Regions from separate parts of the Streptomyces sp. NPDC049837 genome, predicted to be linked through region 2. Evidence: riboswitches for the same ligand, from Rfam matches in the RefSeq annotation. Region 2 holds a riboswitch; the other holds the start of a gene.
The links. Region 2 has a riboswitch for S-adenosylmethionine ahead of AB0J57_RS17960 (aminotransferase class V-fold PLP-dependent enzyme). Riboswitches for the same ligand answer to the same signal wherever they lie in the genome.

Region 1: linked by a shared signal. The riboswitch ahead of thrC (threonine synthase) and the one ahead of AB0J57_RS17960 (aminotransferase class V-fold PLP-dependent enzyme) in region 2 are both predicted to bind S-adenosylmethionine.

What each region holds. Positions count from the first base shown of each region.
Region 1 covers NZ_JBFAMP010000005.1:470,758-475,315, reverse strand. The annotation lists gene AB0J57_RS17085 (trehalose-6-phosphate synthase) at 1-785, opposite strand, end outside; gene AB0J57_RS17080 (glucosyl-3-phosphoglycerate synthase) at 831-1,775, opposite strand; SAM riboswitch class I at 1,891-2,035, shown strand; gene thrC (threonine synthase) at 2,053-3,336, shown strand; gene AB0J57_RS17070 (ubiquitin-like small modifier protein 1) at 3,361-3,639, shown strand; gene AB0J57_RS17065 (cold-shock protein) at 4,050-4,256, shown strand.
Region 2 covers NZ_JBFAMP010000006.1:51,392-55,949, forward strand. The annotation lists gene AB0J57_RS17950 (SLC13 family permease) at 1-173, shown strand, start outside; partial or broken gene AB0J57_RS17955 (glycerate kinase) at 170-1,234, shown strand; gene AB0J57_RS17960 (aminotransferase class V-fold PLP-dependent enzyme) at 1,311-2,675, opposite strand; SAM riboswitch class IV at 2,849-2,966, opposite strand; partial or broken gene AB0J57_RS17965 (transposase) at 3,071-3,247, shown strand; gene AB0J57_RS17970 (endo alpha-1,4 polygalactosaminidase) at 3,481-4,317, opposite strand; gene AB0J57_RS17975 (spherulation-specific family 4 protein) at 4,359-4,558, opposite strand, start outside.

The DNA of each region.
Region 1 (4,558 bases), on a different contig from region 2:
TCACGGAGGAAGTCGCCGTCCGCGCCGAGGCCGTGCACGCCCAGCTCGGTGCGCCGGGGGCGGCCGTGGGTCATGTGTTCGACGCTCGGGGGGAGGTCCTTGGGCCAGAGGGCCTGGACGTCCATGTCCCGGAGGGACGTCGCGCAGCAGGACTGGAACGCCTTGAGCCAGCGCCAGGTCAGGAAGCCGAGGCGGTCCGCGCCGAGCATGCCGAGGAGGAGTTCCTCGGCGATGTCGTCGGGGAGCATCGAGAAGTACTCCGGCGGCGCCCACGGCGTGTGCGAGAAGTGCCCGATCCGCAGGTCGGGGCGCAGCTCGCGGAGCATGCCGGGGACGAGGGCCAGGTGGTAGTCCTGGACGAGGACGGCGGCGCCGTCGGCCGCCTCCTGGGCGAGGGCCTCGGCGAACGCCCGGTTGTAGAGGCGGTAGGCGACCCACTGGCGGCGGAACTCGGCGTCGAAGACCGGTTCCAGGGGCGTCTGATACAGCATGTGGTGCACGAACCACAGCACCGAGTTCGCGATGCCGTTGTACGCGTCCGCGTGCACGCGTGCGTCGATGTCGAGCATCTTCACGCCCGGCTCGGCCGCGATGCCCCGCTGCACCGCCTGCCGGTCGCCGTCGCTCAGCGCCGCGCACACCCACAGCGCGCCCGCGTCCGGACCGATCGCGGAGAGTCCCGACACCAGCCCGCCCCCGCCGCGCCGGGTGTCGAACGTGCCGTCCTCGCGGGGGACGTAGCTGACCGGACCGCGGTTGGAGGCGACGAGAATCTGGGCTGCCATGGAGACGAACCTAGCCCGTAGCGGAAACGCTCAAACGTACGGCACTCACGCCACCCGGCGGCGCCGTGCGTACTCGGCCACCTCGATCATCGGCGGCCGCTCCTCGGTGTCGACCTCGTGCGTGCGCGGCACGAAGCCGTCGTCGCCCCGGTCGAACTGGGTGAGCCGGGGCCGCACCAGGTGCCCGCGCGACAGCCGGAGCTGGGCCGTGCGGTAGATCGCCGCCGCCATCCGGCCCAGCGCCCGCTCGTCCTGGTGCCGGTGCTTGCGCACGCCCACGTCCACCTGGGCGAGGGCGTCGAGGCCCACGGTGTGCAGGGCGTCCACGAGGAGGCCCAGCTCGACCCCGTAGCCGACGGGGAAGGGCAGCCGCTCCAGGAGCGAGCGGCGGGCCGCGTACTCGCCGCCCAGCGGCTGGACGAACCCGGCGAGCTGGGGCCAGTGCAGGTTCAGCAGCGGCCGCGCCACCAGCTCGGTCACCCGCCCGCCGTGGCCGGCGACGCCCGCGAGGGGCCGGTCGTACATGGCCTTGACGAAGTGGACGGACGGGTCGGTGAGAAGCGGGCCGACGATGCCGGTGACGAAATCGGCCGAGAAGTCACGCAGGTCGGCGTCGACGAAGCAGACGATGTCGCCGCTGGTGGCGAGGAGGGAGCGCCACAGCACCTCGCCCTTGCCGGGGAGGGCGGGTATGCGGGGGAGTATCGCGTCCCGGTGCACCACGCGCGCGCCCGCGGCGGCGGCGACCTCGGAGGTGCGGTCCGTGGAGCCCGAGTCGATCACCACGAGTTCGTCGACGAGGGGCGCGGAGGGGGACATGAGGTCGCGGCGGATGACGGTGACGATGTCGCCGACCGTCGCCTCCTCGTTCAGCGCCGGCAGGACGACACTGACGGTCGTACTGTGCTTGGCCGCGAGCAGCCGGTCGAGCGGTCGGTCGGCCACGGACCAGGACCGCCGCTCCAGCCAGCGCTCCACCTCTTCCAGCACGTGATCTCCATCTCGCGTTTCGGACGACCATCTCAAGTGTCCGGGGGTTCGGTTACAGTCTTGAACAACGCGGATGACCGTCGCATGTCGGGTCCCCGTGCAGACAATCGAATACCGCTCATCCAGAGGGGCAGAGGGATACGGCCCGTTGAAGCCCCGGCAACCCTCCAGCCGGCACTCGCAAGATCTTGCGCGAGGCCCCGGCTAGGGAAGGTGCCAAATCCGTCTCATGGCGAAGTGCGCCATGAGGAAGATGAGGAGAAAGGGCCTCGCCTCCATGGCTGTACAGACTGTCGCCACCGCCAAGAACGTCGACCTCGGGCCTGCTTCCGCCCTCTCCTGTCGCGAATGCGGCGAGCGCTTCGAGCTCGGTCCCATTTTCGCCTGTGAGCTGTGTTTCGGGCCCCTGGAGATCGCGTACGACCTGCCGGTCGGCGACCCCGAGGGGCTGCGCAAGCGCATCGAGGCCGGGCCCGCGAACATCTGGCGGTACGCGCCACTGCTCCCCGTCCCGGCGGACGTGACCGACAAGCCGAACCTGAACCCGGGCTGGACCAAGCTCGTCCAGGCCGACAACCTGGGCCGTGAGCTGGGCGTCGAGCCGGGCAAACTGTTCGTCAAGGACGACTCCGGCAACCCGACGCACTCCTTCAAGGACCGTGTCGTCGCCCAGGCCCTGGAGGCCGCCCGCGCCTTCGGTTTCACCACCCTCTCCTGCTCCTCGACGGGCAACCTGGCGGGTGCCGTCGGCGCCGCGGCCGCGCGGGCCGGTTTCCGGTCGTGCGTGTTCATCCCGCACGACCTGGAGCAGGGCAAGGTCGTCATGGCGGCGGTCTACGGCGGTGACCTGGTCGGCATCGAGGGCACCTACGACGACGTGAACCGCTTCTGCTCCGAGCTGATCGGCGACCCGCTGGGCGAGGGCTGGGGCTTCGTCAACGTCAACCTGCGGCCGTACTACGCCGAGGGTTCGAAGACGCTGGCGTACGAGATCTGCGAGCAGCTCGGGTGGCGACTGCCCGACCAGCTCGTCATCCCGATCGCATCCGGCTCGCAGCTCACGAAGATCGACAAGGGGCTCCAGGAGCTGATCAAGCTCGGCCTGGTCGAGGACAAGCCGTACAAGATCTTCGGCGCCCAGGCGGAGGGCTGCTCCCCGGTGTCGGCGGCCTTCAAGGCCGGTCACGACGTCGTACGGCCCCAGAAGCCGAACACCATCGCCAAGTCGCTGGCGATCGGCAACCCGGCCGACGGCCCGTACGTCCTGGACATCGCGCGCCGGACGGGCGGCGCGGTGGAGGACGTCAACGACGAGCAGGTCGTGGACGCGATCAAGCTGCTGGCCCGGACCGAGGGCATCTTCGCCGAGACGGCGGGCGGGGTGACCGTGGGCGTGACGAAGAAGCTGATCGAGGCGGGTCTGCTGGACCCGTCGCTGACCACGGTCGTGCTCAACACGGGCGACGGCCTGAAGACCCTCGACGCGGTGGCCCCGACGACGGGCCCGACCGCGACGATCCGCCCGAGCCTGGACGCGTTCCGCGACGCCGGCCTGGCCTGACCCGACCTGAAAGGCACCACGAACATGAGCGTCAACGTCCGCATCCCCACCATCCTCCGTTCGTACACGGACGGCCAGGCCGAGGTCACGGCGGAGGGCGCGACCCTCTCCGAGGTCATCGAGTCGCTGGAGAAGAACCACCCGGGCATCGCCGCCCGCGTCCTGGACGACCAGGGCAAGCTCCGCCGGTTCGTGAACGTGTACGTCAACGATGATGACGTGCGCTTCGAGCAGGGTCTGGAGACCGCCACGCCCGACGGGGCGGGTGTCTCCATCATTCCGGCCGTCGCAGGCGGCTGCTGACGTACGCAGCGTTACCTCCATTGCCCCCTCCGCGAGCTAAGCGGAGGGGGCAATTCTGCATGGTTGAGCGCGGTAGAGTTGGGGAAGTCCCCGCCGCTGCCAGTGCCGCCCGCATATGAGAATGGGGCGAGGCGGCGACAAGATGCAGTCAATGTGAGCTTGAGAGTTGCGCCATTTGCGCACTTTGCCGGGCCCGACTTGCCCGGGATTCTGGCCAATTCGGCCATCTTTTCCGTTCACCCATGCTCGGAATTCTCGTCCGATTGACCTGTTGCAGACGGCAGTTGGGCAGATACATTCAGCGGCGGTCGACGCGTTCCGGCGCACGCCCGCACCTGTCAGCGGGTGAGGTCTGACCCGGGTCCGCGAAGTGCGGTCCTGTGCAAGGGCCAGTAATAGGGGAGTTAGGCATGGCTCAGGGCACCGTCAAGTGGTTCAACGCGGAGAAGGGGTACGGCTTCATCGCGGTCGACGGTGGTGCGGATGTTTTCGTCCACTACAGCGCGATCCAGATGGACGGCTACCGCACCCTTGAAGAAGGTCAGCGAGTCGAGTTCGAGATCTCGCAGGGCCAGAAGGGTCCGCAGGCGGACATGGTCAAGCTCGCCGCCGGCTGAGAGCCGCGTCGCGATCGACCGACCATCGACTGTCGACATCGCAAGTGCCGAGGGGCCCGCGTTCCAGGGGACGCGGGCCCCTCGCGCGTGTCCGGACCCCTGTCCTGCCCCTGGCGGACCCCTGTCTCGTATGCGAGAGGCGCTTGCACTCGTAGGGGTCGAGTGCTAATCATTGGCGTTAGCACTCTGAAGGTGAGAGTGACAACGAAGGACCGGGTCGGTGAGGTCCGCAGGCCGGTGGGGCAAGGAACCACAGGGGCATGCAGGCCGTCCGTCGCGGGCGCCAGCGCGGTCCGGAGCAT
Region 2 (4,558 bases):
AGCCGGTGGCGCTGTTCTCCGACGTCCCCGACGGCGTGCCCACCTACACGCCGCGTGACCTGCTGCGGCTGTCGGCGGTGCTCGCCCCGCTCACGGCGGGCCTGGTCCTGCTGTTCGCCCTGACCGTCTGGCCGCTGCTCGGCGTGCCCGTCCTCCTGGAGACCCAGCCGTGAACGTTCCGTACCGCATCGCCGTCGCGCCCAGCGGCTTCAAGGAGTCCCTGTCCGCCCGGCAGGCCGCCGAGGCCATCGCCGAGGGGGTGGCGCGGGTCCTGCCGGACGCCGAGCTGGACCTGATCCCGCTGGTCGACGGCGGGGAGGGCACGGCGGAGGCGCTGGCCGCCGCGACGGGCGGGCACCTGGTGTCCCGGCCGGCCACCGGGCCGCTGGGCGACCCGGTCGACAGCCACTTCGCGCTCCTCGGGGACGGCTCGGCGGTCGTGGAGATGGCCGCCGTCGCGGGGCTGGCCCTCGTGCCGCCGGGCCGCCGCGACCCGGGCGCCACGACGACGTACGGGGTGGGCGAGCTGATCCGGGCCGCCCTGGACGCGGGCGCCCGGCGGGTCCTGGTCGGCTGCGGCGACTCGGGTACGTCGGACGGGGGCGCGGGCGCGCTCCAGGCGCTGGGCGTGCGGCTCCTGGACGCGAGCGGTGACGAACTTCCGTACGGCGGTTCCGCTTTGGCCCACCTGGCGGCCATCGACACGGGAAGGCTCGATCCGAGGCTGGCGGGCGCCGAGTTGCTGGTGGCGTGCAACCCGTACAACGTGCTGTGCGGCGAGCGGGGCGTGGCCCGGGTCTTCGGCCCCCAGAAGGGCGCCACCCCGGCGCAGTGCGAGGAGCTGTCGGCGGCGCTGGAGCACTGGTCGGCCGCGCTGGCGTCGGCGTTCGCCCCGGAGGTGGACCTGCGGTACGCGCCCGGCACGGGGGCGTCGGGCGGGCTGGGCGCCGGGCTCGCGGCGGTGGGCGCCCGACTGCTCCCGCGCTTCGAGGTGCTCCTCGACGGGCTGGACCTGGGCGCCCGGCTGGGCCACGCCGACCTGGTGATCACCGGCGAGGGCGCCCTGGACGCCCAGACCGTGCGCGGCAAGGTGCCGGGCGAGGTGGCGCGCCGGGCGCGGGAGGCGGGCGTGCCGGTGCTCGCGCTGGCCGGCACGCTGGGCGAGGGCGCCCGGGAGGCGGGGCTGGACGCCTACGAGTCGATCGCGCCCGGCCCCCTACCGCTGCCGGACGCCCTGGACCGCGCGGCCGAGCTGCTGGCGGACGCCGCCGAGCGGGCGCTGCGCACGGTCCTGGTGGGCACCCGGCTGGTCAGCCGCGGTCGGGCACACAGCGCCCGTCCTCCGTACGGTAGTTCCACTTCGCCCCGTCCCGTACGAGCTCCTTCACGGCCCGAACGAACCGCTCGACGTGCTCGTCCGGCGTCCCCGCCCCGAAGCTGACCCGGATGGCGTTGAGCGACTTCTCACCCGGCGCCGCCTCGGGCGCGCCGCACTCGCCGACGTCCTGCGGGTCGCTGCCGAGCAGGGTGCGCACCAGCGGGTGGGCGCAGAACAGGCCGTCACGGACGCCGATCCCGTACTCGGCGGACAGCGCCGCCGCGAAGTGCGAGCTGTTCCAGCCCTCGACCACGAACGAGATGACACCGACGCGGGGAGCGTCGTCGCCGAAGAGCGACAGCACCTTCACCTCGGGCACCTCGGCGAGCCCTTCGCGGACCTTGCCGATCAGGTACCGCTCACGGGCGACCAGGTCATCGAACCCGGCCTCGGTGAGCGCCTTGCAGGCGGAGGCGATGGCGTACACGCCGATGACGTTGGGCGATCCGGCCTCGTGGCGGGCGGCGGTGGTGTGCCACTCGACGTCCACCCCGCCGTCGGCGCGCCGGGCGACCTTCCGGGACGCGCCGCCGCCGGCCAGGTACGGCTCGGCCTCCCGCAGCCAGTCAGCGCGCCCGGCGAGGACGCCGGAGCCGAACGGGGCGTACAGCTTGTGCCCGGAGAACGCCACCCAGTCGACGTCCAGGTCGCGCACCGAGACCGGGTGGTGGGGCGCGAGCTGCGCGGCGTCCAGGACGATGCGGGCGCCGTGGGCGTGGGCGGCGGCGGCCAGTTCACGCACGGGCCACAGCTCGCCGGTCACGTTGGACGCGCCGGTGACGCACACCAACGCCGGACCATACGGGTCCCGGTCGGCGAGCGCCCGCTCCAGCGACTCGACGGCCTGGCCCGGGGTCCGGGGCGCGTTGAGGTAGGTGACCTGGGCGTCCCTCCAGGGCAGCAGCGAGGCGTGGTGCTCGGTCTCGAAGACGAAGACCTGGCAGCCGGCGGGCAGCGCGGCGGCCAGCAGGTTCAGCGAGTCGGTCGTCGACCGGGTGAAGACGACCTGGTCGCCCTCGCGGCAGTCCAGGAACTCCGCGACCGCGGCGCGGCTGTTCTCGAACAGGTCGGTCGACAACTGCGACAGGTACCCGGCCCCCCGGTGCACGCTGCCGTAGTACGGCGCGTAGGCGGCCACGTCGTCCCACACCCGCTGGAGGGCGGGCGCGCTGGCGGCGTAGTCGAGGGCGGCGTACGTGACCTCGCCACCGGTGACGAGCGGCACGGTGACATCCCGCCCCAGAACGGGCAGGGGGGAACAAACGGACTGGTCGGCGGCAACGGCGATGACAGACATGGCGAACTCCCGTACAAGGCAGGCGAATCCGTGCGTCCACACGTCGGAAAGGCGGCACGACGCGGCGCAGGGAAAAGGTGAAAGGGGGTACCGAAGAGGGGGCGATACGCCCTATCGCATTCGCTTGCTCACGAGACTGCTCCCTTGAGGACCAGGACCCCAGGGTGTGCAGGGGTCCGCGCTTGCCGCAGACCTCGCTGCCTGCGACCTGGTCTTCACCCGGGGCACCCCGCCACGGACGGAGGGTTGCCGGACAGCGGGCCGGGGCCGTAGTCGCTGTCACTCATGACCTGATCGAGAAGCTATGACACGCGGTCGCTCTCCGCAACTCGTGTCCGGATACCGGGACACGGGAAGGGGCCCCGCCCTGTGGACCGGGGGAGGCGTTCGCCGGCCTGTCGCAGTTCGCCGAGGGGCTGTCTGACCGGCAGGTGGCGGACGCCGTGCGCACGCGGATCGACTGGAAGTACGCGCTTGGTCTGGAGCTGATGGACACCGGGTTCGACCAATCGGTGCTCAGCCAGTTCCGGTCCCGGCTGCTGGCAGGTCGGAATGTCGGCGAGATCTTCGACCTCGTCCTGAGGCCGGCCAGGGAACGCCGGCTATTCGCGTCGACCCGGATGCCGCCTGCGCCCGGAATGCCGTGTTCGATGCTCGACCTTCGGCAGCAGCGACTCGATCACCGCCCACAGTCGTCGCCGGCCTCCCACGGCTGCGGCCGCGCCACCCCGCACCCCAGATCATCAATCCGGCAGTGATCCGACCACGCCGAAGATCGCCGACGGCTGACAGATGTTGCTTTCCCTTATGGACACGGCTCCCGTCCTGCGGAGAGATCTTTCGGCTTACGGATCGAGCTGAAGTGAAGCGCCTTGGTCAGCGGGCAGAACTCTTCCGTAGAGACGTTGTACTCCACATGCAGGACAGCCTTGCCGGCTTCGATGAATGGCTCCAGCGCTTCGCACTCCTTCTTCGCCACACACTCCTCGTTGATGGCGAAGTCGAAGTCCCTGACCAGATCGGGCACCTGAGCCAGGTCGTTCTTGAGCGCCACGCCGAGCCGACGCTCATGGGCGAGCCTCGCGACCATCCGGTTGTACCGAAGCTGGTCGTCGGCGGTCAGCGGGAAACCGGAGTCATTCCTGTACCCGTTCACATTGTCCGGGTCGACCGCGTCGAACCCCTTTCGCTTGCACAGGTCCATACGGGCCGCCATGATCGGCTCCAGGACGTCGAGGCGGCGGATGTCCAGCCAGCGCTCCCCTGGCCAGTCCTCCAGGGGCTTGCCGATCCCCTCCTCCGGGAACCTGTCGGCATCCGGTCGCCACGTCTCGTGGGCGCCGACGTTGACGTAGCAGATCACCTTGCGGCCTTGGCGGTGCAACTCCTGGATGGTCTCCTCGGGCACGTCGAACAAGTCCACGTCGTAGACCTCGGCCCGGACCGAAGTGTCGATCCTGCCCTGAAGCTGCACCTGCCAGCTCACCCCGACCCGGGGCCGCCACCAGGAGCCTTCCGGGCGTGAGCTGGATTCGACGACCGGTGGGGGCGAGTCGGGTGTGACCGGCTTCGTCCTCTCCTGCACGGTGCATCCCGCCACGGCAAGCAGGCAAAGCACCGCCGTGACCGCTCTCGCCGGCACGCGGCACAGCAGACGGGCCCGCCGCGGGCGCCTCATCCGTCTCACACCCTCGAAGCTACACCGACGAGTGCCGGCCAGTAGGTGGGCAACGCTTCCCAAGGGTTGGGCAGCGTGCGGTCGGTCACGTACACGTACCCGGCCCCGCGTGTTCTAGTGAGGTCGACCGCGCGGCCCAACACGGAGACCGGCGTGTCGAAGACCAGATGACAGACACGCGACGAAGGCCACTGCCGGCTCCACT